Regions from separate parts of the Pseudalkalibacillus sp. A8 genome, predicted to be linked through region 3. Evidence: riboswitches for the same ligand, from Rfam matches in the RefSeq annotation. Region 3 holds a riboswitch; each other region holds the start of a gene.
What was found. A riboswitch is a leader RNA that binds a small molecule or an ion and turns the genes downstream of it on or off. The one in region 3 is predicted to bind S-adenosylmethionine.

Region 1 (7,799 bases), 2.7 Mb from region 3:
TGGAAGAGGCAATCCAACTCCTGAAGACGATCGGTTATTAAAATTCCAGCTTAAAGAGTGATTTCAAAAAAGACGTTGTTAAAGCTTAATGTTGGTTTCTTTATTTGTTTTTAGCGAAATTCGCGAAACTCCGGCAGGAAAAGCGAGCCAGGCGAGACCCCACGCTTTTAAAGGATCTTCGAGTATAATAATGAACTTCGACTAAATAACACCACGTCCTTTGATGAACGTCGAAGCCAGCTTCTAAGAATTCTCATCGCAGACACGAAAATGATTTCATTTTTGTGTTGAGATCCTGTGCAAGTGAGGAGGCTTACTGAATTAGGCTAATTCAGAGAAGTAATGTCTAGCTCAGCGACCAGTCACTTGGATCACTTCAGAATTCCTGCGGCGGCAACAGTCTTCTCGTCAGTCTTCCAGTGACCTACGTGACTAAGCGTGGTCGCTTCCGCTTTTCTTAAGCCCGCGGAAAGGGATTGAATTTCGTTCGAAAAATCAAAAATCAATGATAAGGTACAACAGAGCCTAAAAGGAAGGAAAGCTTGATTTGATACAAGAAGTGAACCATCATCAATTGATTGAACGTATTTTTAAAAGGGAGCGGACGGTCATTTATTTCTACACCCCTTTGTGTGGAACATGCAAACTAGCCAATCAAATGTTAGAAGTTGCCTTAGCTGTTTTTCCTGTTCAAGAAAAACCAGACATCCTATTTGGAAATATCAATCAAATGCCAGCTGCAGCGAAGCAACTGAAGATACAAAGCGTTCCTTGCCTGGCATTTCTGGATGATGGAAAAGTGGTTAAGAAGCTCTATTCGTTCCGTTCTGTGGACCATATTTATCATCTAATAAAAAAATTTTATAAATAACACTAATTTTTGATGTATAATATTTCCTTTTATATTTCAAATCTAAACTTATCTCTGAATGCGGGAGATAAGTTTTTTCTAGTAAGAAACACATGGAAAACGCTTACACTCTAATGATGCAGACGTTTGTCGAATAAACCGCACCAAACTTGAAAAAGTTTGAAAATTTAGTCAATTCAGTCAGAATAAAATTATGTTACAATTGTTAAAGAGCTTGTAACATTGTTATCAAATTGTATCCTCCAAACCGCTGAAATAATGATATAAATGAGTTATGGATTTCTTGTCCTTTGCATAAAAAATTCTAACTTTTTATATATATTCCGTTTGGATATCCTCAAACAAAAAAGTGTAAAATACTTGTCCGTAGTGAGGTGGATACAATAATGACATCAATGAACATGAATTTACTAATCAAACCAAAATTCAATAAAGCAGTGACAAACAGAACAGTTACGATAGAAGATAAGGTGAAAAGAATTGCACGCGGTGATGAAGACCTGCGTAATGAATTGCTTGAAGATTATCAACCATTCATCAAAAAAGTGACGTCAAAAGTTTGTAACCAGTATATTGATCAATCTCGTGACGAATACAGTATTGGATTGACAGCTTTCAACGAAGCAATTAATCAATATCAAGAAGGACAAGGCAGCAGGTTTCTCACATTCGCCGATATGGTCATCCGCAGACGTGTGATTGATTTTATCCGTAAAGAAGCTCGACAAAACAGGTATATTTTTCTCGAGCCTGAGGAAACCGATGAAGAAGGTCGTATAGAAGACAGCTTTGCAGAACAGCAAGCCGCGATCAGCCACTATGATCAGCAATTGCAAGTAGAGAATCGTGTGTATGAAATCGAAGAGTATCAAGAACTGCTCAAAGATTATGGCATTACTTTCAAAGTCTTGAGCAAGAACTGTCCTAAGCATATTGATGCTCGTGAAAATGCAAAACAAATCGCCCAACTTTTAGCGGAAAACGAAAAATTGGCAGGATATTTAACGGAGAAGAAGCAACTCCCGATAAAAGATTTATTAAATATGGTCTCTTGCAGTCGTAAAACGATTGAACGGAATCGAAAGTATATAATAGCGATTGCATTGATTTATATTGGAGGGTACACAGCGCTTAGATCTTACATTGAGCCCTCCTGACATCCTACAGAAGGGAGGGACCAATGAGTGAAACGCGGCTTGATTATGGAAGTTTCCAAGCGAAAAGCTGTAATTTTGACAAAAGATGGCAGCTTCGAGCGTGTCCGGTTGAAAAAAGGAGAAAAGCCTGAGGTTGGACAGGAATATATATGTCCACCCGAAGTTTCTGATGCGTTTTTTCAGCCTAATAGGAAGTTATTACCTTCCTTCTCTCTTTCTTTAGTAGCAATCATCGTATTCATGTTATTCGCTGGCGGAATGCCCTTCCAACAAAATAAGGCATCGGCAGCCGCATACGTGAGTTTCGATATCAATCCAAGTATAGAAGTGGCAGTTGATAAGGAATTGAATGTCATCAAGGTTCGAGCATTGAATGAAGATGCTGAAAACCTGCTTGATGGTTCAACTGACTATGAAAACGCGTCTTTATTGTTATTTTCTGATTCATTATTTGAAACTCTGAAAGAATATGGATACTTCGATACTTATGATGATCTATTGATCGCGTCATCCTTAGATGAGGACTACGTATCACCTGAAATGCGTAAGCGATTAGAAGATTCCATCGAGAAACTTAAATCCAGCAAATATATCGAAAATACAGGTGTTATTCTATCCGTATTGGAAACTACAGAAGCTAACAGAAATGTTGCGAATGAAAATGGTTTATCCATGGGGAAATACCTTGTTTTTCAAGATGCTTTGGCAAAAGATAAAACACTCACCATCCAACAGGTCAGTTCAACTCCTTATTCTGAACTGAAAAAGTTGATGATGGCGAAAGATGAAGAAGTTGATGAAGATAAAGAGCAAGCCTTGCCGGAAACAGTACCAGATGACCGTTTATATCAAACCAATCATACCAAGACAGATAAAGCAAACAATGGCCTCGTTAATAAACCTGAAAAGACATCTGATACACCTGAAAAACCAGGATCAGCAGCTGCAGATGTGGCAGAAAATAAGGATTCTACAGATGACACGAAGCTAGAAAGTGTAGAAAACGAAAAAGAAAATGCTACGTTGGCAGAAGACCCTGTAACTGACCCGAAAAATCCGGTATCAGGTCCGGCTAAAAAAGAAGTTGAAAAAGAAAACGAGAAAGAAAGCCGGAGCGATTCAAACAAAGGGAAAACGTCAAAAAATAACGACGATGAAGATGATTTGCAGGTGAAAATTAAATTAGATCTCCAGGGATTGGATAAAGATGAGTTATCTCCCCGGGAATTAAGGTTAATTGAAAGCCTGCAAATCAACATATTCAATGCTGATGGTAAATCACATGGCAATGGAAAATCGGAAAAGAATAGAATACATCCTCAAGAAGATAAACATAAAAAAGAAAGTCATGGTAAAAGGCCATGACGCTTTGTAGTGTTTTATATACATAATAGTTGAATAGGTGCAGTGCCAGACAAACCCAATTATTGATGGAGTCTGGCATTTTTTGTATCCATTAAAAGTACAGGACGCTTACATATAAGAGATTGGAGTGAGTTTCTAGCTGAAATTATCGAAAAGTGCGAGAGAAACTGTCGAAGGATTATAAAAGGACAATCGGTTTATCCATAGAAATTATCTACATATACAACCGTCTATTTAATTGGACAACAATTGGACTAACTTCATCTTTTGGAACTTTTTTAAAAGTGAGGGAGAAGAAAATGCGGATCAATAGCCTTATTCATTTTTTTTCAAAAAGATTTGAAGAACAATCTTACTTGTCCCCTTTTTTTCGATTGAATGATTATTTTGTTTCCCTTTCCAATGAGGAGGAATGCGTCTCCATCCATTTACGTAAGCGTTCATGTAAAGTTATCATGAAAGATGAGATAGACCAAGAAGTCATTCTTATATATGGCGGATTGAACGCACTCAAATCCCTCGTGGAAGGTGAAATGAAATTAACTGATTTGATCTCTCAAGGCAAGATTGAAACAGACGCTACTTATAGAACGATTTTAAAGCTGGAATCCATCTTCTACCTAATGAGGAAGCAGTCGAGGGATGCCGGTTAAAATGTCCTGAAACGAATCTTGATCAGTGTAGCGGAATTGAACCCTATGATGTTTATCTAATAAAATTGTAGTCGGTACAGATTGGCAGCGGAACTGATCGTATATTTTGGTTCCTTCATCCAGAAGAACTGGCACGGTGATATTACTCTTTTCGATAAATTGGTCCCTCTGTTCAAGTGAACCCTCCCTACCTGTTACATTGATCGACAATATAGCAATTTCCGTGTTTTTCATCGATTTATTAAACTGGTCAAGAAGTGGTAACTCTCTCATGCAATCTGGACACCAGGCTACCCAAAATTGGATGATCACAGGCTTATCTTTAAAATCTGAAAGGCTAATCGTACGCTCTGTTTTATACTCCTTAAGGCTGAAGGAAATGGCTTTATCCATATGACTTTTTAACTCCTTATCCCTTATTCGAATGATTGTCTATGTTGAACGTACCATAATGATATGTGTAACTACCAACAATATCTTAACCCGCGACACAAATTTGTCACATTGTGACCTTTTTGAGCAGGAAGATTACTATTTTAATTATTGACACTTAAAAATATCCCATGCTACAATGCATTCATGTTTAAATAAAGTAAAGCGGTAAAACATTTTTTGATATATAAAGAATCTTATCGAGAGCGGCGGAGGGACTGGCCCTGTGAAGCCCGGCAACCAGCAAACCGACTTTGGTTATGCGAAGGTGCCAAATCCTGCAAAGTGTAATGCTTTGGAAGATGAGATGGAGAGACTGAACTTTTCAGCCTTTCTGCTCGTTTTCAGGGCAGAAAGGTTTTTTAGTTTCTAAAGAAAATTTATAGCTTTCTATATTTAGATTGCTCCATCACGCTTTCTTTAGTATTTAGAAAACAGACTTTAGCAGAAGATAAGAGACAGAAAGGGCTGAACATCATGATTACGTTAAAAAATATCAAAAAAGTTTTCCATACAAAAGATGGTGTGGTCAATGCAGTCGACGGAGTCAATTTGAATATTAAAAAGGGAGAAATATACGGTGTGATCGGATACAGCGGGGCCGGCAAGAGTACGTTGATCCGAATGTTGAACATGCTGGAAAAACCGACTGAAGGCTCAGTCGACATAAATGGCGATCCCCTTACAAGCTTCAATAATAAGCAGCTCCGTATTGCGAGACAAAATATTGGAATGATCTTTCAACATTTCAACTTACTGTGGTCTCGCACTGTACGTGAAAATATATCCTTCCCTTTGGAGATCGCAGGGGTCAAAAAAGAGGAACGGAACAAGAGAGTCAACGAATTGATCGATCTCGTCGGCTTATCCGGAAGAGGAGATTCTTATCCCTCACAGTTGAGTGGAGGGCAAAAGCAACGTGTAGGGATAGCAAGAGCCCTTGCTAATAATCCAGATGTCTTGCTCTGTGATGAAGCAACTTCAGCTCTGGATCCGAAAACCACAGATTCCATTTTGAATCTTCTTGTAGACATCAATCAAAAGCTCGGATTGACAATCGTACTGATTACGCATGAAATGCATGTCATCCGAAAGATCTGTAACCGGGTAGCAGTGATGGAAGATGGACGAGTTGTCGAAGAAGGACCTGTTCTTGAGGTGTTCAAAACACCGAAGCAGACAATTACGCAGGATTTTGTAAAACAAGTTACAGAGCCTGAGGAAACAGAGGAGACGATTCAACACCTTATACAAAAAGGTGATAACTCTCAAATCGTCAAACTGACTTTTGTAGGTGGAACAGCTGAACGCCCACTCATAAGTGATCTGATCAGAAAGTTTGAGGTCAACGTCAATATTCTCCAGGGAAAGATTTCTCAAACAAGAGATGGGGCATACGGAACACTGTTCGTGCAAATTGATGGTCAGCCTGAGACTGTAAAAGAAACCATCTATCATATTCAACAGCAGGAAGTGGAAGTCGAGGTGATCACAAATGTTGATAACACTGTTTCCTAACGTGGATTGGGAAGATATGTGGGAAGCGACACTTGAAACACTGTATATGACAGGGATTTCGGTAAGTGCAACCTTCCTGCTTGGAATCATATTAGGTTTATTATTGTTCCTTACTGAAAGAGGCAACCTGTGGCAGAATAGGCCGATCCAATTGGTGATTGCTGCAGTCGTGAATATTTTCAGATCGATTCCGTTCATCATTTTGATCATTCTTTTAGTGCCTTTTACAACCTGGCTGGTAGGAACGATGCTTGGGGCAAATGCAGCATTGCCAGCACTGATTATCGGGGCAGCCCCATTCTATGCAAGAATGGTCGAGATAGCACTGCGAGAAATCGACAAAGGTGTCATTGAAGCAGCGAAATCAATGGGGGCTACAGATGCACAAATCATCTATAAAGTCCTTTTACCTGAATCATTGCCAGCCTTGATCTCCGGGATTACTGTTACAGCCATTGCGCTAATTTCGTATATCGCAATGGCTGGTGTAGTCGGAGCTGGTGGGTTGGGAACCCTGGCTTACCTGGATGGATTCCAGAGATACCAGAATGACGTGACGTTCGTCGCAACCGTGATCATTTTAATCATTGTCTTTATAATCCAGTGGATAGGCGATTTCTTAACACAAAAAACAGATAAACGATAAACATGGAGGGAATACATCATGAAAAAAATCATTACACTTTTAACAACTGTCTTCATCATTTCTGTACTCGCAGCTTGCGGTAATGGCGGTTCAGGCGGAGATGAGAAGGAACTTGTGGTGGGAGCTTCGAACGTTCCACATGCTGAAATCTTGGAAGAAGCACAGCCGTTACTTGAGGAAAAAGGGATCAAACTGGAAATTGAAAAGCTCCAGGACTACGTAACACCTAACAAAATGCTTGCTGCAGGAGAATTAGATGCGAACTTCTTCCAACACGTACCGTACATGGAATCCCAAATGGAAGACAACAAGAGCTACGATTTTGAAAATGCCGGTGGCGTCCACATTGAACCAATGGGAGTCTATTCCCAAGATTATAAAAGCTTGGATGAACTACCTGAGGGCGGCACTGTCATCATGAGTAACTCTGTCGGTGAACACGGCCGTATTCTAAGCTTGCTTGAAAAAGAAGGTCTGATCAAATTGAAGGAAGACGTAGCCAAAACCGATGCTACTGTTAAAGATATCGCGGAGAACCCGAAAAACATCAAGTTCAAGACAGATGTAGAAGCCGGGTTGCTTCCGAAAATCTATAAAAACGGTGAAGGGGAAGCTGTTGTCATTAATACCAACTATGCGATCGATGCAGGTCTAGATCCACAGAAGGATGCCATCGCTCTTGAGGGCTCCGATTCTGAATATGTGAACATCGTAGCCGTCAATAAAGGACACAAAGACGACGAGGCGATCAAAACACTTGTTGAAGTACTTCAATCTAAAGAAATCCAAGACTTCATCAATGAAGAATACAATGGTGCAGTCGTTCCTGTAAAAGAATAATTTCCTAAAAAAGAGTGCTGACTTTATCGGCACTCTTTTTATATGATGTTAACCACTTCGATTGCCCGAGTTCAGATATGATTACAAGACAACACTTCGTTTGGTTTGTGAGACCTTCAAACGCGAAATTGAGTTTGAGGTTTCAGCTTAAGCTTAGTACTTCATAAAAGCTTTATGAGACACTTCGCGCTTGAAAAACAGGAAGTAAGTGCTCCATAAAAGCTTCATAAGACACTTTGAATGCGAAAAACAGTGTGAAAGTGTTTCATGACATTATTAAAAAAGCCTTCATCTGGAGATTATTTCTCGCGGATATC
Region 2 (7,799 bases), 1.6 Mb from region 3:
TATAGCAGAGTGTTTTGCCTGATGCGGTCGGCGTGACAGTAACAAAGCTTTCATAAGACCGTGCCGCTTCAAAGGCAGAATATTGATGGGTATATAAAGAAAAAAAACCTCTATTTTCCAATGCTTTCCGGATTTTCGGGTGAATTTGATCAGGGAAGGCAACTGAACGGCCCGCTTTTTCCGGGATCGTTTTCCAATAAGCGATATTGGCCGCAATCGTCTCATCTTGATTCATGATTTTAAGGATTTCAGGTAAGCTCTTTCGAATTTTCATTCCGTTCACTCCATTCTGCCTTTATTTTAGCGAATAAACGTTCGTAAGGAAAGGGGAACGTTTAAGGTTTTCTCCATAGTCGAATAACTTTTTCAATATAGAGTCAAGCCGAGTAAACAATGAAAGCCAAGAGCCTCGGATGTACCATACCTGGTGTTTTGAAAATCAAAATCACAGGGATATGGTGCCCGTAGGTACTTGGCCATGACACGGATTCTATTCGTTATCGTAATTCAGCTAATACTTCGTCTATATCTGTCGTCGGTCGATCACACGCAAAGTTCTTACATAAATAAACCGTCGTATTATCTTCAATCGGCTTATATTCTCTTGCAAATGGAGCGATATCTGCCAAATCGCTGCCGCTGGTTATGTTATGGATTGTAACTTCAGGCAAAAACCGCCGATTAATCTTTTTTATAAATGACTGACGGTCTCCACCCTTATCGGGACCTATTACGACTACTTCTTTACCATCCAGCTTCGTCAGTATGAAAGCTTCCAATAGATGAACTGCACCGCTGGGATAATGGGAAACATCTTCAGAAAATACTGTGAAGAGTTTGTCTAATCTTTCTTCATACTTCGTTTCACCGGTCAATTTCGCAAGCTTCCACAATTGGTTTGCTGCCACGCTGTTTCCTGAAGGCGTTGCTCCATCATGTAATTCTTTCGGCCGTAAGATCAATTGCTCAGAATCATGGCCGGAGAAATAGAAGCCCCCGCTCTCTTCATCCCAGAACAATCGGATCATGTCATCTGTAAATTGTTTTGCATTTCTTAAATAGCGGATCTCAAAAGTCGTTTCATATAATTCAATCGACGCCCATACGAAGTTCGCATAATCATCCAAATAACCGTCATATGCCGTCTGCCCTTCCCGAAAACGTGCTTTCAGACGATTCCCTTCGATCAAGTTTTCCTCGACGAATCGATATGCCTGTTCTGCTGTTTCCGTATACTTGTCATTTGCAAATACTCTCCCAGCTTTAGCGAATGATGCAATCATATACCCGTTCCATGAGGTCAATATCTTATCGTCTTTATGAGGATGGACACGCTTCTTGCGAATACCATAGAGAACCTGCATCGCTTCGCCCATCTTTTTCATTAAATTTCCGGTTGAAATCCCTTGTTTTTCAGCAATTTCGTCAAAACGGGAATCGATCAGATTCGGGATGTTTTTTCCTTCGAAATTCCCTTCATCTGTAATATCATAAACTTCACAGAAAAGTTGTCCTGTTTCCTCCCCTAAGTGAACAATGATTTCCTCCTTACTCCAAACATAAAACTTGCCTTCTTCCCCTTCGGAATCAGCGTCTTCTGCACTGTAAAACCCACATGCTGGATCGGTCATATCGCGTTGGACGTATGAGAGGACCTCTTTTGCAACACGTTTATAAACCTCATTAGCAGTTGCAGTGTATGCATCGATGTACGTGTTTGCAAGCAATGCATTGTCATAGAGCATTTTTTCAAAGTGTGGAACCAACCACTTCTCGTCTACTGAGTACCGTGCAAATCCGTATCCAACATGATCATAAATTCCGCCATCCGCCATCGAATCCAACGTCTTCGTCACAAAATGGAGAGCACGTCCATCGTTGGACCAACGATGATATTTCAATAAAAAAGTTAGCAAGGGTGGTGTTGGGAATTTCGGGGCTTGGCCAAAGCCGCCATGAGTCATGTCAAATGAACCGCTAAGCTGACTGTAGCAATCGCGGAGAATCTTTTCATCCAACTGCTCTCCATGCTCCACCTTCATTTTTTCCTGCAGGGCATTCGTGATTTTCTCTCCGATATCCTTAATTTTTTCCGGGTTGCCTTTGTATTGATTGTATAGCTGAGTGATCACATCGATGAATCCAGGTTGGCCATACCGGCTCTTCTTAGGGAAATAGACACCTCCATAAAACGGTTTCTGATCCGGAGTCAGGAAAGCATGCAGGGGCCAACCACCCTGTCCGGTGATTCCCTGTACCACTTTCATATAGATGTTATCAATATCCGGCCGTTCTTCACGATCGACTTTGATGGCTACGAACCTCTCATTCAAAAGCTTTGCCACTTTCTCATCTTCGAACGATTCACGCTCCATCACATGGCACCAATGACAAGTACTATACCCGATAGAAACCATAACAGGCTTATTTTCACGTTCAGCCTTCTCGAAAGCTTCCTCTCCCCATGGATACCAATCGACTGGGTTGTAGGCATGTTGTAACAAATAAGGCGATTTTTCTTGTATTAACCTGTTGGCTTTGCTATCAGATTGGTCTAAAGAAACCACAATGCACCTCCTTTAATTCATTGCTTTTTTAATGTATTCCCATTATAGTGCCAATTGAACATAGGACTCAAAATGACATGGTAAAGTAAATAGAGACCACTCACTTAATTCTACTTGTGATGTGATCTCATTATTGATAAAAGAAAAGTGTTAGTAAGTGCCTTGTCATTCATGCTCTTTTTCTATCAGGTCAATCATTTGTGAGTTGTCTTCTCGTTTGTTATTAAGGCTTTCATCAACTGGGTTCTTTTGTTGATCATATTCCTTCTGTGCTTCGATCGTCCTTTTAGCATAAGGGACGGCCTCTAATCGTTCAATTGAAATTTCCTTCCCAGTATCAACACAAATGCCGAATGTACCTTCTTCAATTCGTTGTAATGCTTCATTGATTTCATCTATTAACTGTTCATCATTTTGCGAAAGCGTCATTTCCCTTGCGTGCTCGTATTCAGCTGTACCAGCATTCCCCATATGGTTCTCATTGCCCCTTACTTGGTCAATATCAAGGTTTTCCTCTCTATTTTTGTTTCGCTGGAGAACTTCTTCCCTCATCGATAGTAATTGAGTTTTGAAATTCTCGATCTGTTTTTGAGTTAGTAACATGGTTCCTCCTCCTTTTTTGGACTTTTCCCAATCATCCTTAAAGGTAAACACCCTTAGAAGTTCTTCCTGGATAAAATGAAAAAGACGCTTTTTTAAGCGCCTCTTTCTAACATATTTTTTATCATTCGTTAGTGGTCAAAGCAATTGAAAGTTTTGACGTTATATTCACATTATCAAAGTCGATTCCCAATTGAACTGCAGTTTGCGCAATTTCAGGGCGAATACCCGATAAAGTTGTTTCAATCCCTAACAATCTTAGTGAATACAGCAATTGGAAAATTTCATGGGCGACCATCGTATCGACCATGAATACACCCGATAAATCGATATAAAGATGTTCAATATGGCGATCGGAACATTGCTGCAATGTACTATCAAGAATCGTTTTAGCCCTATGAGTATCTATATCTCCTACGATTGGTAGTAAACCTATTTTATGGGATAAGTCGATCACTGGAGAACTTAACTCATTGATCATCGCCTTTTGAGCAGTTAACTGATCATTAAGATAGTTGTTCCTTTCTTCGGTAAAACGAACCATAGCAATATCGGATTCCTTGATGATCATTTCTTTCCATAACCCGATTTGTTCATTGGAACACTTATCTGGATGGATTTTCACGAAATCATTGATCAAATTGATGTATTGTTTACGGACACGAATGAATTCTCTCATGATATAGTGGGTGGGAGTTTCGATATGATCCTTATCTCTCGCTGTTCTAATCACCCATTCTTCAAAATACTTGAAAAATTCATCTTCTTCCTTATCAAATATTTCAATCAGATTCAGGTGAAATTCATAATTTTGCTGTTTCAAATTCCTAATGACTTCAGGATCGGTAGAAGAATATACCCCTGTAGGATCACTTTTCTCTAAAGTATTATACCAATCTTCTGTAAGCTGTTCTGCTTTATCAAGAAGGAACTTATGCAACTCTTTATTTCTCTGCACCTTTTAATGACCTCCATAAAGACGTTTTTACTCTTTTTCCTCTATTTTAAATTAATCAAACCATGCGGACAATTTTTCTTGTCTATTCATTAGCTTTTTTATTCTCAAGGGAAATAAAAAAGCCTCTCGAAAAGAGAGACTTTATTAACGCGTTGAAAGCCATTCTGAAGTTCTTATTCATTGTTCACTTGTCTGCTTACCTTTATTAAGAAAACCTTTTTCTCTTATCAAAACCCCTACACCCTCTAAATCTTTTTCCGTGTTTAAGAAAAACATCGAAATCGCAGTATCTACATTGTAGTCAAGAGCCTCCCGAATCACTTGCAGTTCGAACGTTTTGTTGATATTGCTTTGTAAGCTTTACAGCAGATGCAGGTAGTTTTTATATACGTTTTGCTAAACTGAAAGCTTCGTCTTGTAGCTACTCCTTTTTCACCACCTTATTGAAAATTCCAATTTCACGTGCTTCATAAGCATCAATTACATCCCCAGTCAAAAGTAACTCCTTCGCCTTCCGGATCCCAATGACCCACGGCATCATGAGTGTAGGCGGTGCTGCAACGAAGCGTATTTCAGGCTCACCGAACTTAGCACTTTCGGATGCAATCGCTTAATCAGAACTTAATACCCAGTCTGCAGCTCCTCCGAGCACATTCCCATCAACAGCGACTATCACCGGCTTTTTAAGTGACCATAATTTCAATGATACTCTCAGTAAAAATTCGAGGTGTGCTCGCCAAACCTCTGATGGCTCCTCTCCAATCGTGTCGGGTAGTCGGACGCTTTCCTTAGATCTACACCAGATGAGAAATGCTTACCGGCGCCTGTGAGGATGACAGCTTTCACATACTTATCCCCTTCAACCTCACATAACGTTTTTTCCAGTTCATGGGCAAGTGAATCACTTATTGAATTCAACTGATTCGGTCGGTTTAAAGTTATCGTTGCTACATTTTCTTTCTTTTCAACTAAAATATATTCCTTATCTGTTTGTTTTGCTGTTGAAACTGTCATTGTCACAAGACTCTTTATTTTATTCTCACTTTTTCATTCTTTTCAATCTGAATGACTTTACCGTCCTGCACAACCAAGGTGACGGATCCAAATTTCATAGTCTTCAACATTTCATTTATCCGGGGCACAATGTTTTTTAATTCATCTCTCTCCTTCGACATTCTCTACTCTCCTTTCTTCAAACGAATTACCAGGTTTGGAATTCCTCAGAAAAATAAAAAGGTCCCTCAAAAATGAGAGACCTGGTTTCACGTACACCAAATGGTATGCACCTTATCTCTCAAAATGGAATTCCATTTTGCTGGAATTAGCACCTTGCAATAGCAGGTTGCCGGGCGTCGTTGGGCCAGTCCCTCCGCCACTCTTGATAAGTGATTCAACTTATTTTTTTGAATTTTACAGTAGTTCGATAGGAATTGTCAACAATAAAATCAAAACTAGTCTTAAATGCCCAGGTTAAGAACTTTTTTTAACGCTGGATTTTTTTCCTCTTGTATTCATTTAGCCCAAGTCCGTTACAGCGGAACATCACTTCCTCAAACTCCTTCCTTCCATGATTAAAAATCACCCTCCCTTTCAATACTTCGACTGAAGCATAACAAGCGATTGAATTGCCTCTGAAAGTAGTTCCGAGCGGTTCCAAGTTGCCTTTAAATCCTAAAAGCAAAAGTGAGCTTAAAGGAAAGCCTGAAGCTATCCTGTGGCAATGGCCTTTTTATTCGATATGACAAGGAAGCTCCAGGATGCAACCAATCCTTTGTTCTGCCCTTAATGGATTTAGATTTCGACTCATTTCTCAAAATCTTACTTATAGCTAATCAGCCTTGATTATAAGACAAAAAGAATACTCGGGCTTGGCGAAGGCTGAGCCTTAGCTGCACTTATACTTCGTTCGTAAACTTTTCTGCTACGTCGATTAGCTACATCGCTGAAAAGTTATTCCTTCTTAACGTATAAAAAAAAGACGCCTTTACTGTCGTCTCGTTCTTACGTCTATATTTGTTCATATGTATTAGCTGGTAAGTCATTCCGTGAGATTCAATAACTTCATACCAGCCGAGGTTCCGTGCTCTCTAAAGTGGTGGATAGTGATATGCAATATATTTTGTGAGTTCCACTGTACAACCCAACTGATTGCGAAAAATAACTCAAACAACGAAAGCCCTGCCTCTCTTCCGTCCTTACGACTCCTCGGCCGCGCCAGTGTGATTCAGTTACCGTACGTGCTTTTAACTCCCTTCTACTCAAATTGTTTCCTTGTCTGAAAAAATAGATTAAATGGAGATCAAAAGAGGGGTTGAAAATGTGGATTAAACATTTTTTAGTGCACGCTTTGTAGAGCACATAATACCCTTTATGATTCTTCTCACAAAGGAAGCTTAAACCAATTTTTCTTGGAAGGTCTTTTTTTTGAGGACCCAGAAAATGCAAAAAGGGTGGCGTACTAACGTATGCCACCCAATAAGACTCAAGTTTTAATACTTAGACTTTTTGTACGTTAGAAGCTTGTGGTCCGCGGTTACCATCAACGATTTCGAATGAAACGTTTTGACCTTCTTCTAAAGTTTTGAATCCGTCACCTTCAATTGCAGAAAAGTGAACGAATACGTCGTTACCTTCTGAAATTTCGATGAAACCAAAACCTTTTTCTGCGTTAAACCATTTTACTGTACCAGTATTCATATACTGTACCTCCTGAAAATCTTACAAATTCACCAAAAGTTTACCGTTATATTTATCATTCTGACTGTATAAAAAAACCGCACCCGCATGACTGTGAGACAATTAAATTCGTCCACACAATTGCAGCTACGACTTCAATCTATCCACCATTTATATAACCAACTTTATCGGCGTTAATCATATAATAATTCATTTTTAGGAGAATGTCAATAAAATGCTCATTTTACTGTTAAGGATTTTTATCTTACGTATAATCATCATCAGAGGAACATGTTTAAAAAGGTAATGAATATAGTTTACAAAAGGAAAATTGTAGAGGTGATCACATGAATAGCAGCTATCCATTTCCGAAGTGGGATGAAAATATAAAAACTTCAAAACCAGTAATGGAGCTTTATGGTGATGGTGAATTGACAATTGATGCTGATGAGATATCGCTTACAATAGGAGTTATCACGGAAGGTCCTGATGTTAAAACAGCCTCTGCTGAAAATGCCAGAAGGTCCACCCAAGTTCTGAATGCATTATTGAATTTAGGAATACCATCCAATCAAATTGAAACATTGGTTTACACGATCCAACCGATCTACGCTTATGAAAATGGGCAATCGATCTTCAAGGGTTTTAGAGTGGAACATTTGTTCAGAGTAATAATCAATGATGTTCAATCAGCTGGTAACGTTTATGATGCGGCGATCCGGAACGGGGCAAATTTCGCTAGGGACATCTCATTCGATGTTTCAAATCCTAAGGCTTTTTATTTAAAGGCTTTAACAATCGCCTACCAGGATGGTATACGAAAAGCAGTAACACTCGCTCAACAAATGGGAGTCCGGTTAAACCCAGTACCGGTCAAGGTCGTCGAACTAAAAGAGAGAGAAATAGCGCCTTTATATAAAACCCAAATGCTGCAAGCTGCTGGACCTACCCCGATCCAACAACAAAAAGTGGCAATAAATGCACAAATGAAAATTTGG
Region 3 (7,799 bases):
CCAGTCTTCCGCCTGGAAGCGGCCGCCATGAATGACGATCGTCGCCCGATTCAGCCATGGTGCGAACACACCATACACACTGCCTGTCACCCAACCAGGATGTGATGTGCACCAGTACACATCTTCATCTTTTATATCCAGCACCCATTTCCCGGTCTGGTAATGATGGGCGATCGAACGATGAGCATGCAGGACGCCTTTGGGTTTTCCGGTGGAACCGCTCGTGTAGTGGATGAGCATGCCATCTTCCAGGTCGACCCATTCGACCAGATCATCCGGGATCAAGACGTCAGCCGCTTCAATCTCCTCTGCCAGCAGGATTGTTTTCAAGGAAGGGATTTCCTCTGTCTGAACTCGCTTCACGAGCTCAGAATCCGTAATCAAAAGAGATCCATCACAATCATTGATCCGATCTTTTACGGCATCCTCCATGAACGCTTCGAACAACGGTGCGGCAATCGCTCCCACTTTGATAATCGAAAGGATTGAGATATAGCACTCAGGCGTTTTCGGTAAGAAGACGAAAACCCTATCACCCTTATGGACACCGTTTTCTTTTAAAACAGCAGCATACTGATCGGTTTTATTTTTCACCTGTCGGAAAGTGAGTGTCCGTTCTTCAGGTCCATTTACATAATGTAACGCCATCTTTTCCCCGTATCCGTCCTCCACATGACGATCGATGACTTCATAGGCTGCGTTAAGCTTCCCATCAGTACTGAACGGCAAACCTGCAATCACTTTTTCCCATGAAAAAGAATCCTTCACTTTCTCATAGCTTTTAAGATTGTACTCACCCTTCAACGGTGGTAATGTATCGATTTCTCTTTTTCCCATATCCACTTCTCCTAGCCTCTTGATTTATGAATGGACCGCCTCGGCATTGTCAGATCCAAGCGGTTGAGAATTCTGTTTTATAGTTTGACATACTCTGGCTTCCGCGGTTTCGTGGTCTTGCTTCCTCGCTCCCCTAACCTCTTTTTTTATGTTTGTCGTGATTTTTTGTCGAGATACTTCCCAATGGTTTCGCGATTTCCGTAACTCGCCTCAAACCTCAAATATCACAGGCATATGTGGAAATTGTTCCACGGAGCCGCTGTGCTTCTTTATACGTGCAACGATTATGGACCACCTGGAGTCCTGCATCCTTCGCAATCTGTGCAGCTTTTTCAGAAACGACCCCCTCTTGCAACCAGAAAACTCTCGGTTGTGTGATCGCCGCTTCTGCTGCTATTTCAATCGCTGCTTCTGGGCTCCGGAAAACCTGGACGACATCTACAGGACCTGGAATGCTCTTAAGATCTGGGTATGATGGTTCTCCAAGGATCTCTTTTTCACGTGGGTTGACCGGGATGATCTTATAACCTAGACGCTGCATCTTCCGAGCCAGACGGTGGCTTGGTCGAGCTTCTTTCCCGCTCAAACCTACGATTGCGAGTGTCTTTTGTCGTTGGACCTCTTTCCCGTTGATTTCTTCACGGACATATGGAGAGGATAGTGCCCAGCGAATCACTCCCTCATCGTTGATTACGATTTCTGTTTTACCATTCGCTGATTGCCCTGTCGCTTTGAACAATGCCTGATCAAGATCATTGATGAGATCACGGACAGATTCGACCCCTACTGATAAACGGACTAGTTCCTCTTTTACCCCGGTCGCCTCCAACTCTTCACGAGACAGTTGTTGATGTGTGGTCGAAGCCGGGTGGATGATCAAGGATTTCGCATCTCCAACGTTGGCCAGGTGAGACCACAATGCAACATTGTTTATCAGCTTGCTTCCAGCCTCTTTTCCGCCTTTGATTCCGAAATTGACGACTGCCCCGAAACCTTTCTTCAACACTTTTTTACCGAGTTCATGTGATGGATGGCTTTCCAACCCAGGATAGGAGACCCATTCCACTGCAGGATGCTTTTCGAGTAATTCTGCAAGTTCTTGCGCATTCTGGTTATGTTTTTCAACTCGGAGGTGCAGCGTTTCAAGACCTTGCAGCAACAGGAATGCGTTGAAAGGACTCAAGCATGCACCGAAATCCCGTAAGAGCTGTACCCGCAGCTTCGTGCTGAACGCAAGTGTTCCGAAATCATTGGCATAAACAAGTCCGTTATAGCTTGGATCCGGTTCAGTGAATCCCGGAAACTTAGGAGAATTCCAGTTGAAACGTCCTCCATCTACGACGATTCCCCCGATGGATGTTCCGTGGCCACCGATCCATTTTGTTGCAGAGTGGACGACGATATCCGCTCCGAGCGTTATAGGTTTACAAACATACGGTGTTGCAAACGTGTTATCAATGATGAGCGGAACCCCTGTCTCATGTGCAACCGAAGCAACCGCTTCGACATCCAGCACGTTCAAACTCGGATTCCCGATAATTTCAGCAAACACAGCTTTGGTTTTATCGTTGATCGCTTCTTTAAAATTGTCCGGGTTGGATGGGTCTACGAAACGTACTGTAATTCCGTATCTCGGCAATGTCGTCGAGAACAAGTTATACGTACCGCCGTATAGATTCGTAGCAGCTACGATTTCATCTCCGGCACTCGCTAAGTTCAAGATTGATAGAGTGATCGCCGCCTGACCTGAGGAAGTTGCAACTGCCGCTACTCCGTCTTCCACGAGCGCGAGCCTCTTTTCGAATACATCGACCGTCGGATTCCCGATTCTCGAGTAGATGTTTCCAGGCTCATCTAATGCAAAGAGCCTTTCTGCATGCTCGGTGTCATGGAATACATAAGAACTGGTCTGGTAGATCGGAACGGCACGTGATCCGGTTGTCGGGTCAGGCGCCTGCCCGCCGTGCAGTGATAAGGTTTCAATATCGTAAGTGTTGAATGTATCTGTCATTTGTTAGTCCCCCTGATTGGTTGTGTTCTCTATTTAAAAAAGCCCTCTTCGATAAGAAGAAGAGGGCTTCGACCACTCTTCTTATCTATCAGGATTGCTCCTGCAGGAATTAGCACCTTTTCAAGTTCAATCAAAAACTTGATGGTTGCCGGGTTTCATCGGGCCAGCCCCTCCACCGCTCTGGATAAGAAGTCAATTATTCTTTTTTAAATGTAACTCAATTCACTTGTTCAACCTTGGACGCCAATCCTGTCGCCGCTTCTATCGCTTGCTCTAAATCTTCTATAAGATCCTCTACATTTTCAATTCCCACTGACAATCTGACAAGATCTTCCGTTACACCTGTAGATGGCAGTTCCTCCGGTCTCAACTGCTGGTGGGTCGTGCTTGCCGGGTGGATGATCAGGCTCTTAGCGTCCCCTACATTGGCGAGGTGTGACCATAATTCAACATTGTTGATCACTGATGCGCCTGCATCCCGGCCGCCTTTGATTCCGAAAACGACGACTGATCCAGCGCCTTGAGGCAAGTATTTATTCGCAAGCTGTTTCGATGGATGGCTCTCTTGTTCAGGATAGAGCACCCAATCCACGCCTGGATGTCCCTCGAGGTATTCAACAATCTTCCTAGCGTTTGCTACATGCTCTTTCACCCGCACATGCAATGTCTCCAATCCTAACGCAAGCTGAAAAGCATTGAATGGACTTAACGATGCTCCTGTATCCCGTAAAAGCTGGACACGTGCTTTCACAATGAAGGCAGCTTCAGGCAGCGCTTCCGCATATACGATACCGTTGTAGCTATGGTCCGGTTCTGTGAATCCAGGGAATTTCGGCGAATTCCAATCGAACTTCCCTGCATCGACAATGACCCCCCCCATGGTCGTTCCATTACCACCAAGCCATTTCGTAGCTGAATGGACGACGATATCTGCACCATGCTCGATCGGCCTTAACAAATAAGGGGTAGCAAGCGTGTTGTCGACGATGAGTGGAATACCGGCTTCATGTGCGATTTTCGCGATTGCTTCAATATCAAGCACATGCAGCCCAGGATTTCCAATCGTTTCCGCAAAGATCGCTTTCGTTTTCGGGGTGATTGCACGGCGGAAATTTTCTGCGTCCTGCGGATCGACAAAATGAGTTGTGATCCCATGTTTAGGGAGTGTGGTCGAGAACAAGTTATACGTCCCACCGTATAAAGTCGAAGCTGAGACGATTTCATCACCTGTCTCGGCAATGTTGAAGATCGCTGCTGAGATAGCAGCCATTCCACTTGCGAACGCTAATCCACCAAGCCCTCCTTCAAGCTCGGTCACCCGTTCTTCGACAACATTGACCGTCGGATTACCGATTCGTGAATAGATGTACCCTTCTTCCTTAAGTCCAAAAAGGTCTGCAGCATGTTCTGTATTATCAAACTTGTAAGCATTTGATTGATAGATCGGCAACGCTCGTGCACCTGTAGCAGGATCAGGTTGCAGTCCTCCATGTACCCCTACTGTTTCAAAACGATATTTTTTTTCTTCACTCATGTCATTCACTCCTCATTTTTTATATTTTATATATTGTGATTTATCATTAATCCTTCAAGCTTCTAATCTCGCATCTTCTACATCCAGTTCTGCCAACTGCTCCTCGACGAAGTACCCCCATTTTTCGAACTCTACCAAGAATCCATCGTGACCGAATTTCGAATCGACTTCATAAAATTCTGCAGTGCCACCGAATTGTTGGATGGTTTTCACGAATTCATGCAATTTTTCAGGCGGGTAAAGCAGGTCCCTTGTAAAACTGATCGCAAATACAGGAACTTGCAGTTGCTGGATCGCATGGTCTATGCCGCCTCGGTCACGTCCCAGATCATGGCTGTTCATCACCTCGAGCAGACGAAGATAACTGTTGGCGTCAAAGCGCTCGGTAAGCTTCTGGCCTTGATAGGATAAGTATGATTCAATATCGTACGTTGGGAGCCCTTCCGATATGATATGGTTCCGCTCAAAGCGTTCTTCAAAAAGGACATCTGAGCGGTAAGTGATCATCCCGATCATCCGTGCAAGGCTCAGTCCCTGTTTCGGAAGCTTTCCTTCGCTCCAGGCAGGATCTTGCTGGATCGCAAGACTTGAAATATGGTTGAATGCAATCGCGTAATCACTAAACTGAGGCGTGACAGCAATCGGGAAAATACTATCGATGAATTCAGGATACATGACTCCCCATTCGAGGACCTGCATCCCGCCGAGCGATCCCCCAATAACTGCCCTTAAATGATTGATATTGAGGATATTCAGTGCTACGAACTGAGCTTCTACCAGGTCCCGGACTGTCAAGCTGGGGAAATTATTGTGATAGGGCTCCCCCCTTTGCGGATTGACTGATGCCGGACCAGTTGAACCGTTACAGCCACCGAGTACATTGAAAGTGATGACTTGATAGCGCCTCGTATCGATGTAGCCGCCTTCCTTGATCAATCCGTGCCACCAACCAGGTTCATCTGAGGTGCCGACTGTATATTGGTTCCCCGTCAACGCATGACAAACCAGAATGGCTGGTGCATTCCGAGGGCCACATCTTTCATAAGCGAGTTCCACTTCATCAAGTTTTTCCCCGGATTCCAATATAAAGTTCGGAATTTGCACCGTTCCTGTTTTATAAAAATTGGGCTTCCTCAATGTCAGGCCTCCTTTGTTATTTTTAATGCCGTTTGTTTTTCATGAAAATCAAAAAGCCTCTCTGTAAAAGACAGAGAGGCCAAATTATCAATACATTTGTCTCTCTCATCTTCCGAAACGCCAGTGCGTTCCGCAGGAATTAGCACCTTTCAAACCGAAGTTTGATGGTTGCCGGGCTTCATCGGGCCAGTCCCTCAGCCTCTCTTGATAAGAGTTGAAATCATTTAATTTTTAAATTATTTGATTTGAATCTTAGCATGACGGAAAAAACGTGTCAACAGCGAAATTTAATTTTTCCATCGACTTTTCCCAACCTGGAACACCCGCCATTACGCCGTTTTCAAGATATTTTCGTCGGATTAAAGATAATTTATGTTTTTTAAAGATAATTTTATATTTTAAAGATAGAGAGCCAGTTTTTAAAGATAACCGCTAAAGAAGGACGACAAATCGTCGTCCTTCTCCGTTAGGTTCAGGGGTAAGGAATCACGCCGTCTTAAATCACGGGGGTTCTGGATGGATTCACGCAGATTTCCGGATAATCGCGCGGGTTTCAAGATTATCACGCGGATATCAGGTAGAATCGCGCCGATTTCCCACTTAATCACGCCAAACAAAAACAAAGATCTACCTCGCCCGGCACGTCTCATCTTTTACTATGCTTTTCACCCACTCATACCCTTCTGCAACGAACTCATCACTTGGGGTCAAATGTGGAGTATACTCGAATACGAATCTGATGCCTCCTATCCCCGCCAGATAACGAAGAATCGGTTCTAGCTCGTAATGCTCAAGGTTTCCCTCATAGGAAGGATGGACGGGGGTCCAAATATATTTATCACCTATGAACGCCACGTTATGTATATGGGCGACATGAATATGTTTTTCCCATTTCGAAATGTAATCCATTGCATGTTTTCCGGTTGCGATCAAGTAATCCCCGATATCGATGCAAAGTTTCAAACCATACTTCTTCCACGTGTTTTCAGGAAACTGATGCAGGTAACGGATGCCATCAGGAGAACGCTGAAAACCAAGCTTTGGTTCACACACGATAGAAATCTGGTATTTTTCCTGGATTACGTTCAGCCTTTTCAACCCATATTCAATCAGCATATTCGGATCTTTTTCAGTCTTTTTGCTTTTAAAATAAGGAAAATGGACAAGAATATATTCTACTCCAAGCCTGGATAGTTTTTCGGCTTCTTTTTCTAATTGTGCCCAAGCATATTCCGGCTCCACTTGAACTTTTTCGATCAAATCGTATTTGCTTCCGTTCCTGAAAAGAGGAGAATGGACACCAAAAACTGCATTCTTTTTTCTGCACAAATTCAAAAATCGATCAAACGATGGTTGATTATCAAATTCACCGATTTCAACGTCCTCGATCCCCTCCCAAAACAACTTTTCAAATTGATCAGGATCAGACATGATCGTACTTCCGGATATACTTAATCGATTTTTCAACAATCTCTCCCCCTACGTACTTTTACCGCTTTTTTACTATATTCTACCATTATCCTAACACAAAAAGCCGACAAAAAACTGTCGGCTTTTTAAATAGATCAATTCGCGTATTAAAGGCTGAAGCTATTCCGTTTACCCCGGTTGCATGTTGAGCATGGCGGGAGAATCCATCAACTTGACGATTTCTTTCATAGCTGAGCTTTCTGTTGACATCAGATAGTCATCCATTCTGCTGAAGATCTGCTTCCTTCGCCATTCATTTTCAAGAATAAGTGCAATTTCGTTTTCAGATGGCTGATCATCAAGCTCCATAATCAGCCCCTTCTCCTTCAAACCTCTTAAGTTGTATTGCTCCTGTCCTGGCAAAGCAGTGTGCACAAAAATGAGCAAACGCTTTTTCAAAGCTTCACTGATCGTGATACCGCCTGGCTTTGTAATGATTGCATCAGCCTGTTCATAAAGCATGTTCATCTCTTCCCTGCATTCTATATATCCTTTCGGCTTGATATGCGCTAGATTCCAAGACTCCAATTCTTTGAACAGCTTATCATTTTTTCCACATAAAACTGTATATTGATATCGCGCATTTTCCCGGATACTTCTCAAATAAGGAAGGATATTCCCGATTCCGCTGCTTCCTCCGGCTACAAGTATATGCTTTTTATCTGACAGATAACGGGTTGTTAAAGATACCATTTCGTCACTTGTCGGGATTCCAGTGATCGAGATTTGTTCTTCAGCTACATTATGCTTCTCCAACAGCACTCTTTTCATCGTTTCATCATTTACGAGATGAAGATCAATGTGCTCCTT
Region 4 (7,799 bases), 190 kb from region 3:
ATTCCTCGTGTAATCGCTCATGATCTGAATTGGGTGGAACCTGGGGGCCTGTCCAATATGCTGCTTGTGTTTATTCCCCCGCTAATTTGGTTAGGAGTTGTAGTGAAGAAAACGACCAAGCCCTTTAAACCGCTTTTATTGATTGGAATATTCTACGGAATCCTATTAGGCTTCACCCACCAACTGTTATGGACCTCAGTTTTTGATTCGTCACCTACTTTAGGTAGTACTTTAAGCGATGTATCCGTATCAACAAACGCTCTGATCACGAGAATGTTTGGATTCATCAGCAGTTTACTTACTGGAACGGTGGTTGGTTTGATAGTGGGACTAGTCGGCTCATTCATTAATTCTATTCGTGGGGTATCTACCAGAAAAACCTGAGGGGGCGCAAATGTCCCTCAGGCTTTTGTTAGTATGCGAGATTATGAATTTGTACTTGCGTATTTAAGCTTCCGTTTCACTGCTGGTTGGGTACCGAGGCATACCGTGACCATGGTGAGAAAACCGAAGATCGATCCATAAAAGAGAGCGATGAACAGATTCTCAACAATACCGAGACTGGTCAGAATAATGTAAAGGCCAGCTCCCCCGATTACGGATGCAATGGCGCCATATTTATTGGCATATGGCCAGAAGTAACCGAGTGCAATCGGAGCGACAATCCCACTGATGATCGCAGATGTTCCGAATTGGGTCAACAGAGCCAAGGATTCAGGTCGCTCGATCGACAAGTACAGCGATGCGACACCGATCAATATAAGCGAATACTTCGAAATCTTCATGGCCCGATCATCGACGATCCCTTCCGTCACATGTTTGTTTTTCAACAAAAACGGTCCAACCAACGGCTTGAAAAGATCGTTCCCGATACTTGACGAGATCCCAAGATACAGGCTGTCCGTCGTCGAAAGGATCGCTGAAATGATGCCTGTCACCATGATTGCAACGACGATCGGATGAAATGCCTCGATCAGGTACAACGGAATCGCCTTATCTGCTGCATCCAAGTTCGGCAGGATGACACGGGCAGCAAGACCGGCAAAGACCGTCAGCGTCGACAACAAGAACAATGAGATCCCGGCAGACAGTGTGAACGGCCGCAGCTGTTTCGCATCATCGAGCGTCAGAATTTTATTCATCAGATGCGGCAATAGTACGAAACTGAACAACAGCCACTGGATGGACAGGATCGAAAATCCGCTTGAAAAAGGACCGTCACTTGTTGATGTCGCGGATAGCAATTGCGGACTTGCCGAAGCAAGCTGTCCTTGGAGCTTACCGAATACCCCAAGGCCGCCTCCGATCGTCCATAGCAATGAAACGAATATGACGACGGATGTGATCGACATGATGATGCCCTGGATGCCGTCACTTACCAACTGCGCGAATGCACCGCCCCAGCCGACATAAAGGATCGTAATCACTACTCCAAGTACGACTCCCCACGTATATGGGATACCGATGATCGTTTCGAACATCGTCGCAAGACCGACGTTCTGACCGACGATATAATAAACGTTGAACAGGATCAACAACGCGACGAGGACGCGGATGGTGCTGCTTTTATAACGAGAACCGAGCCATTCCGGGAGCGTTACGACCCCTCCGTTTTTTTGACCGTATTTCCAGAATGTCTTGCCGAACAAGAGCAGTCCGAACCAGGAGACGCCGAAACAGCCGAGGGTCCACCATAACGCAGAGTACCCGTACGTATACGCCCAACCTGGCACCCCGAGGAAAAGATTGGCACTGGCATAGGATGCCCCGAAGCTCATCCCGACGATCCACGGATTCACCTTCCCTTTCGCGATTGTGAACCCGACGAGCGTACGGCTATGGACAGCTCCTTTCTTCCCGAGCCAGATGACGAATATGAAATAAGCGATGAGCAGTGTGATCGTTATCCAGATAAATGATGTCGCGTATGATCCCATTTATGATTTCCCCTCCTTACTTTCCTTCGGGTATAGGTGATTCCATAGTCCAAGTCCTACAATCCAAAATGCTGCAAGTCCGATAAAATAGAAAGTTAACATGCTATCCCGCCTTTAAACCGTTTCAAGTTCTTTGCGCTTACGATATTGTGTTCCAGTATGTGTGTCAGGGAGGTGTGTCTTCCCAGATCCGAACAATTTCTCCCGATAGGTTCCTTCTTCATAATCCTTTTGAACGAGGCCTCTTTCTTGTAAAATCGGTACGACCAGCTCGATGAAGTCCTTGAATGTTCCCGGTGCCAATGTATAAGCGATATTAAAGCCATCGACATCCGCTTCCCTTACCCAGCGTTCGAGTTCATCAGCGACTTGTTCCGGTGAGCCGACGACAAGAGGTCCGCGTCCACCAAGCCCGACATGCTTCGCCAGTTCCTCCACCGTCCATCGTTTTTCCGGATCGGCTGTCGTAAAGATTTCAACCGCTGACCGCATCGAATCGTTCTCGATATATTCAAGTGTTTGGTCCGGTTCCAATTGTGAATAATCGATCCCAGTCCAACCGCCCAGGAGCGCCAATGCTCCGTCATAGCTCACGTAGCTCTTCTGTTCTTCATGCTTTCGTTTCGCCTCTTCTTCCGTCCGGCCGACGATCGGTGTAAACACAGTGAATACCTTGATGCTATCCCGACCACGTCCACTCTCTTCTGCCTTTTGACGGATATCATCGACCGTCTTTCTTACGATCTGTGGTGTCGGACCTGCGACAAAGACACATTCCGCGTGGTGTGATGCGAATTTCCTTCCACGAGGTGATGCTCCTGCCTGGTAAAGGACCGGCGTACGTTGCGGTGAAGGATCACAGAGATGAATACCTTTGACGCGGAAGTGCTTCCCATCATGATCGATCTCATGCACTTTTTCAGGATCGGCAAACACTCTCGTATCTTTGTCGTGCTTAACCGCATCGTCCTCCCAGCTGCCTTCCCACAGCTTATAGACCACTTCCAGGAATTCCTCCGCAAGCTCATAACGGTTATCATGCCCGATCTGCTGGCTCAGTCCATAATTCCGTGCAGCACTGTCGAGATAGGAAGAAACGATATTCCAGGCAACCCGTCCGTTTGTCAGATGATCAAGTGTCGAGAACCGTCTTGCCAACGTGTAAGGCTGTTCATAGGTCAACGTGTACGTAAGGCCGAAACTGAGATTCTTGGTCGCTTGCGCCATCGCTGGAACAAGCAGAAGCGGATCATTGACCGGAACCTGGACACCCTGGCGTACTGCAGCGTTCCGACTTCCTTTGTACACATCGTAAACACCGACGACATCCGCCAGGAACAGTCCATCGAATTTCCCTTTTTCAAGCAGTTGTCCGAGCTCCACCCAGTAATTGATGTCGTTATAACGGTCCGATTGGTCCTCCGGGTGCGCCCATAACCCCGGTGATTGATGTCCTGCACAAGCCATATCAAATGCATTCAACAGAATTCGTTTTGTCATTTCTTCTCCTCCTCAAGGATTGTTGTAAGTTTTTTTGAAAAAGAAAAAACCTCTTCTGAAAATAAGAAGAGGTCGTTGGTCACGTCTAAGGCTCTTCTTATCTTTCAAGCGTAAAAGCTTGCTGGAATTGGCACAGTACTTTGATAAGTCTGTTGCCGAGGCTTCATCGGGCCAGTCCCTCTGCCTCTCTGGATAAGAAATCACTATTCATTTAGAGTCGGTGGTACACGTGCATCCTCCTTTTATAAAATAATAAAACCCCTTCTTAAAAAGAAGAGGTTGAGAATACAGAATCACTCGGCTCTTCTTATCTTTCAAGCATTGGATGCTTGCTGGAGTTGGCACAGTGCTCTAAAAGCCTGCTGCCGAGGTTTCACAGGGCCAGTCCCTCCACCTCTCTGGATAAGAAAAATTCGTTCAGATGAAATTTTTAATATGATTCATAATTTACTACTTACACTTCGACCTGTCAACAGGAAAATTGAATTTTAAAAATATTTTATCAAAAAACTATTGTAATAGCTTGAGAAATATACTCGCTTTCCGCTAGCAATCCGCAAGTATGAAGCGTCCATAGAGCAACTCTATCCGTTTTTTCCGCTCGACTGTCCGTATGAAGCGTCCATAGAGCAACTCCATCCGTTTCTTTGCCCTCGACTGTCCGTATGAAGCGTCCATAGACAACCTATCTGTTTCTTTGCCCTCTACTGTCCGTTGACTACGATAATTAATGGAAGCAGCAAGTTATCTGAAGTGAACTGAAGCTCTGTTCCCTGTACCGCCCATTGCTCTCCTCCATAAGGGAGGAAAGCGTCGAAATAGATCTGTGTTGTTGAAACGGTTCCAGTAATTTTCCCACAAACTTTCAGAAACAAAAAATCATGATAAGTACAAAGTAAATCACCATTTTATCCCCTTAAGCCAGTTCAATATATTGGCCTTCCGTTCCTTTTTCGGCCGATCATCTATACATCGATTCAGGATCGCTTCATGCGGCGAACAGATTGGACACAACTGGAAAATTTCATAAGGAGGAAAATAAGATTGATAACGAACAAAATGTTTCTCAATAGAGCATCACCTCCAAGAGCATGATACTCTATTCTATTAAACTAGCAGGAGATCGGTTTGTGCTGATGATAGAGAAAATAGTTTTTTCAGTCAATAGAATGACTTGATTTTAGGCTTTGTACTCTTCATTGTTGATTTCTACGAAATTTCGCTATTGAAATATCAACAACATAGCGGCATCTAATTTTAAAAGTCTTCATTCATGTCGATGCTTTCTATGAATCTGACAAACTCCCGTACCATATTCAAATTCAAGGATTCCTTATGGTATAGCATCCACGTTTTCCTCAATAATGGTTCTTCCTCTTTTGTATTCAGATCGATGGTATATAATCCTTCCGTATCTCTTAAAATCATGCTCGGCATGATCGCATACCCTAAACCGTTAAGCACCATCTCCTTACACGTATCGACCTTATCCACTTCGATATTGATCAATGGGGGATGTGGATAATTTTCAGACCACCAGTCATCGATTACGCTCTTTAGAGAGTATTCGGACCGATAATCGATCCTCGGCAATTCGGGGAGTTCATCCAAATGGATCGGTTCCTTGGAGACGATACATATCGTTTCTTCAAACAATAAATGTTTTTCATCCACCCAATTGAAATCTCCCTTCACAAATGCAATATGGATATCCTTCTTAGGCAATAACGGTGCAATCTCACTGCTCCATCCTGATGTGACTTTGTATTCGATATTCGGGAACCTGTCTTTGAAAAGCTTCAGAACGCCAGGCAATTGATAATGGGCGAAGTAATTCGATACCCCTAGCCTTAATGTTCCTGACACAATGTCCTTCATGTCATGTACATTTTCCTTGATGCTCCGGATCCGCAACAACATTTCATCTGCGCATTTTGCCAGATACTCCCCCTGGGACGTAAACTGGATTCCCCGCCTTCCTCTGTTGACGATTTTCACACCGAATTCTTTTTCAATCTGTTTCAGTCGGTTGGTCAAAGCAGGCTGGGATATATAAAGCCTTTTTGCTGCTTTCGTAATGTTTTTCTCCCGATATAAAATCTGCAAGATCGACCAATCACGCGTTTCCATCAGCATCCCTCCCAGATATAATGAAAACTTATCGATATCCATTCGATTCCAATATTTTATTTATACCAAAAAGTATACTATATTTTTTATATAAGGGAGCGAACTGAATTATGAACAAAAACAACATATTTTTTCGCAACATGATGTTCATCCTTTTGAGCAGTATCGGTGGTTTCCTACTCTCTTTTACAGGTCTGTCAATCGGCTGGATGATCGGGTCATTAGTAGTTGCGACTTTACTCTCCTATCGTAAACCTCAATTTCTACAAACTAACGAACAAGGAATCTCGAAATTTTGGACCTGTATTGGACAATGCCTATTAGGGATCGAATTGGGACAGAAAATCAATCTGTCCGTTATGAGCGTCTTCATGGAAAATTCCCTCGCCATTATTTTCATGCTGATCATGTCCATCATTTTCTCCATCATTTCTGGTTATGTCCTTTGGAAATTCAGTAAGACAGATATGCTTACAAGCTTTTACGGTACTGCCCCTGGGGGACTTACGGCAATGCCCAGTATCGCCGAAGAGGTCGGGGCCAATACGGCAATCGTAAGCATCATTCAGACAATACGCGTTTTCCTCGTCATTTTGATGATCCCGATGATTGTTTCCTATTTGTTGGTGACGCCTCACCACTCTGGTGCAGCGAATAGTGCTTTAATGATGGCTGCACCGGAATTCCAGTTCACGCAACTGTTTTGGACCTTTGCCCTTGTTTTCGCAGCATGGGGAGGGGCTATTTTAGGGAAAAAGCTGAAATTCCCAGCTCCTTGGACAATTGGAAGCATGCTGGGTGTAGCGATATTCCAGACAGCCGGCTCTTCGATGGTCGGTCATGATCTCATCGCCTGGTGGCCGACCACGTTCATGATCCTTGCACAAATTTTGATCGCCTCCAGTATCGGCGCCATGTTCCATAAGAATATGTTGATCGGGCTGGGGAAAATCGTCAACCTTGCATTGATATGTACAATTGGGTTCATCCTTGCAATGTTCGGCTGTTCGTTCATCGTATCGAAGCTGACAGAAATCACTTTCGTGACAGCCACCTTGGCTTTTGCGCCAGGTGGGATTGCGGAAATGGCAACCACGTCAGTTCTGTTGGATGGAGATTCGACCTTCGTCGTCGCCGTTCAGGTGCTCAGGATCATTGTCGTCCTCCTGTTTTTACCGCCTTGTTTCAAATTCATCGAACATTATGAAAAGAAAAAGGTTGAATTATCCGGTTGAAGGAAAAGAAAGTGGCTATTACCTAAGGGGGTCTATTGACCCCCGAAGCCATCCATATTTATTCTTAAGAATACCCTACTGCACTACATATGAAAGAATCTACTGAAGAGGAATTATACAAAGCCACCGATTACTGTAAGTAAAAAGGGATGAAAAAACGAACACCATTTTGATGTTCGTCAAGTGTAATTATTAATTTTTAGTAGCTGTATTCCCCATTGCAATAGAAATTCTATTCCAACTATTGATTTGATTGATAATTAGTACAAGGTCAACATATTGTTTCTCGTCATAATGTTCACGGACACGCTTGTATAGATCGTCTGGCACTCTTTTTGTAGGAATCAGGGTGATATGCTCGGTTAGTTCTAAAGCCACTTTCTCTTCAGCTGAATAAAAATCGCATTCTTTCCAAGCATTTAAACAATAAATTCGTTGTTCAGTTTCGCCCATTTTTCGAGCGTCGGATGTATGCATATTGATACAGAATGCACAACCGTTAATTTGAGAAGCACGAATTTTAATAAGTTCACGGAGTTTACGTTCTGTCCCTGTAGATTTAGTATACTTCTCCATATCCATCATAATTTTCATAGCTTCGGGGGCCACATCATAGTAGGCAACTCTTTGACTCATAAGGTAGTACTCCTTTATTTTTTATTGAACTCTATTCTATCCCAACGAGGATATTTTTTTAATTGTTCACTTTTGTTTCATTTAAGGTACTTATATGTACCTTAAAAAAGCAACGTAAAATAATATTCGAGATCTACTTACTTACTAGAAGGTAAAAATTCATTTATAAAATAAACCGTTCTTATGATTTTTTAAAAAAACGGTTTAACTGGTTTAGTACATCGACTAATACATCGTCGTCCAGCACACGTCGATATAATAATGCTCCCTTAATGCTAGATAATATAGTTACCGCCACCGATTGTATGTCATCAGAATCATTTAGGCTTTTTTCATTTTGCGCCTCTGCAACAAGTTCTTT

Region 1: another riboswitch for S-adenosylmethionine. It lies ahead of ACJROX_RS23090 (methionine ABC transporter ATP-binding protein); the one in region 3 lies ahead of ACJROX_RS09290 (homoserine O-acetyltransferase).
Region 2: another riboswitch for S-adenosylmethionine. It lies ahead of ACJROX_RS17490 (YezD family protein); the one in region 3 lies ahead of ACJROX_RS09290 (homoserine O-acetyltransferase).
Region 4: another riboswitch for S-adenosylmethionine. It lies ahead of ACJROX_RS08295 (LLM class flavin-dependent oxidoreductase); the one in region 3 lies ahead of ACJROX_RS09290 (homoserine O-acetyltransferase).

The regions. Positions count from the first base shown of each region.
Region 1 covers NZ_CP174509.1:4,491,139-4,498,937, reverse strand. Annotated here, with positions in the region: gene ACJROX_RS23120 (PQQ-dependent sugar dehydrogenase) at 1-61, shown strand, start outside; gene ACJROX_RS23115 (thioredoxin family protein) at 560-871, shown strand; gene sigI (RNA polymerase sigma-I factor) at 1,258-2,028, shown strand; gene ACJROX_RS23105 (anti-sigma factor domain-containing protein) at 2,056-3,393, shown strand; gene ACJROX_RS23100 (hypothetical protein) at 3,549-4,046, shown strand; gene ACJROX_RS23095 (TlpA disulfide reductase family protein) at 4,014-4,439, opposite strand; SAM riboswitch class I at 4,673-4,787, shown strand; gene ACJROX_RS23090 (methionine ABC transporter ATP-binding protein) at 4,956-5,996, shown strand; gene ACJROX_RS23085 (methionine ABC transporter permease) at 5,974-6,642, shown strand; gene ACJROX_RS23080 (MetQ/NlpA family ABC transporter substrate-binding protein) at 6,661-7,482, shown strand.
Region 2 covers NZ_CP174509.1:3,392,568-3,400,366, forward strand. Annotated here, with positions in the region: gene ACJROX_RS17460 (DEAD/DEAH box helicase) at 1-274, opposite strand, end outside; gene ACJROX_RS17465 (thioredoxin domain-containing protein) at 498-2,567, opposite strand; gene ACJROX_RS17470 (TraR/DksA family transcriptional regulator) at 2,733-3,170, opposite strand; gene ACJROX_RS17475 (STAS domain-containing protein) at 3,292-4,125, opposite strand; gene ACJROX_RS17480 (enoyl-CoA hydratase/isomerase family protein) at 4,547-4,732, opposite strand; gene ACJROX_RS17485 (enoyl-CoA hydratase/isomerase family protein) at 4,837-5,139, opposite strand; gene ACJROX_RS17490 (YezD family protein) at 5,154-5,300, opposite strand; SAM riboswitch class I at 5,410-5,513, opposite strand; gene ACJROX_RS17495 (cold-shock protein) at 6,622-6,822, opposite strand; gene ACJROX_RS17500 (SIMPL domain-containing protein) at 7,149-7,799, shown strand, end outside.
Region 3 covers NZ_CP174509.1:1,790,343-1,798,141, reverse strand. Annotated here, with positions in the region: gene acsA (acetate--CoA ligase) at 1-837, opposite strand, end outside; gene ACJROX_RS09300 (PLP-dependent aspartate aminotransferase family protein) at 1,055-2,848, opposite strand; SAM riboswitch class I at 2,927-3,039, opposite strand; gene ACJROX_RS09295 (O-acetylhomoserine aminocarboxypropyltransferase/cysteine synthase family protein) at 3,066-4,382, opposite strand; gene ACJROX_RS09290 (homoserine O-acetyltransferase) at 4,437-5,519, opposite strand; SAM riboswitch class I at 5,622-5,733, opposite strand; gene ACJROX_RS09285 (TIM barrel protein) at 6,147-6,986, opposite strand; gene ACJROX_RS09280 (MGDG synthase family glycosyltransferase) at 7,119-7,799, opposite strand, start outside.
Region 4 covers NZ_CP174509.1:1,598,869-1,606,667, reverse strand. Annotated here, with positions in the region: gene ACJROX_RS08305 (hypothetical protein) at 1-384, shown strand, start outside; gene ACJROX_RS08300 (sodium:solute symporter family transporter) at 426-1,937, opposite strand; gene ACJROX_RS08295 (LLM class flavin-dependent oxidoreductase) at 2,052-3,437, opposite strand; SAM riboswitch class I at 3,532-3,636, opposite strand; SAM riboswitch class I at 3,742-3,846, opposite strand; gene ACJROX_RS08290 (hypothetical protein) at 4,142-4,312, opposite strand; gene ACJROX_RS08285 (LysR family transcriptional regulator) at 4,695-5,567, opposite strand; gene ACJROX_RS08280 (AbrB family transcriptional regulator) at 5,678-6,802, shown strand; gene ACJROX_RS08275 (carboxymuconolactone decarboxylase family protein) at 6,995-7,438, opposite strand; gene ACJROX_RS08270 (TetR/AcrR family transcriptional regulator) at 7,620-7,799, opposite strand, start outside.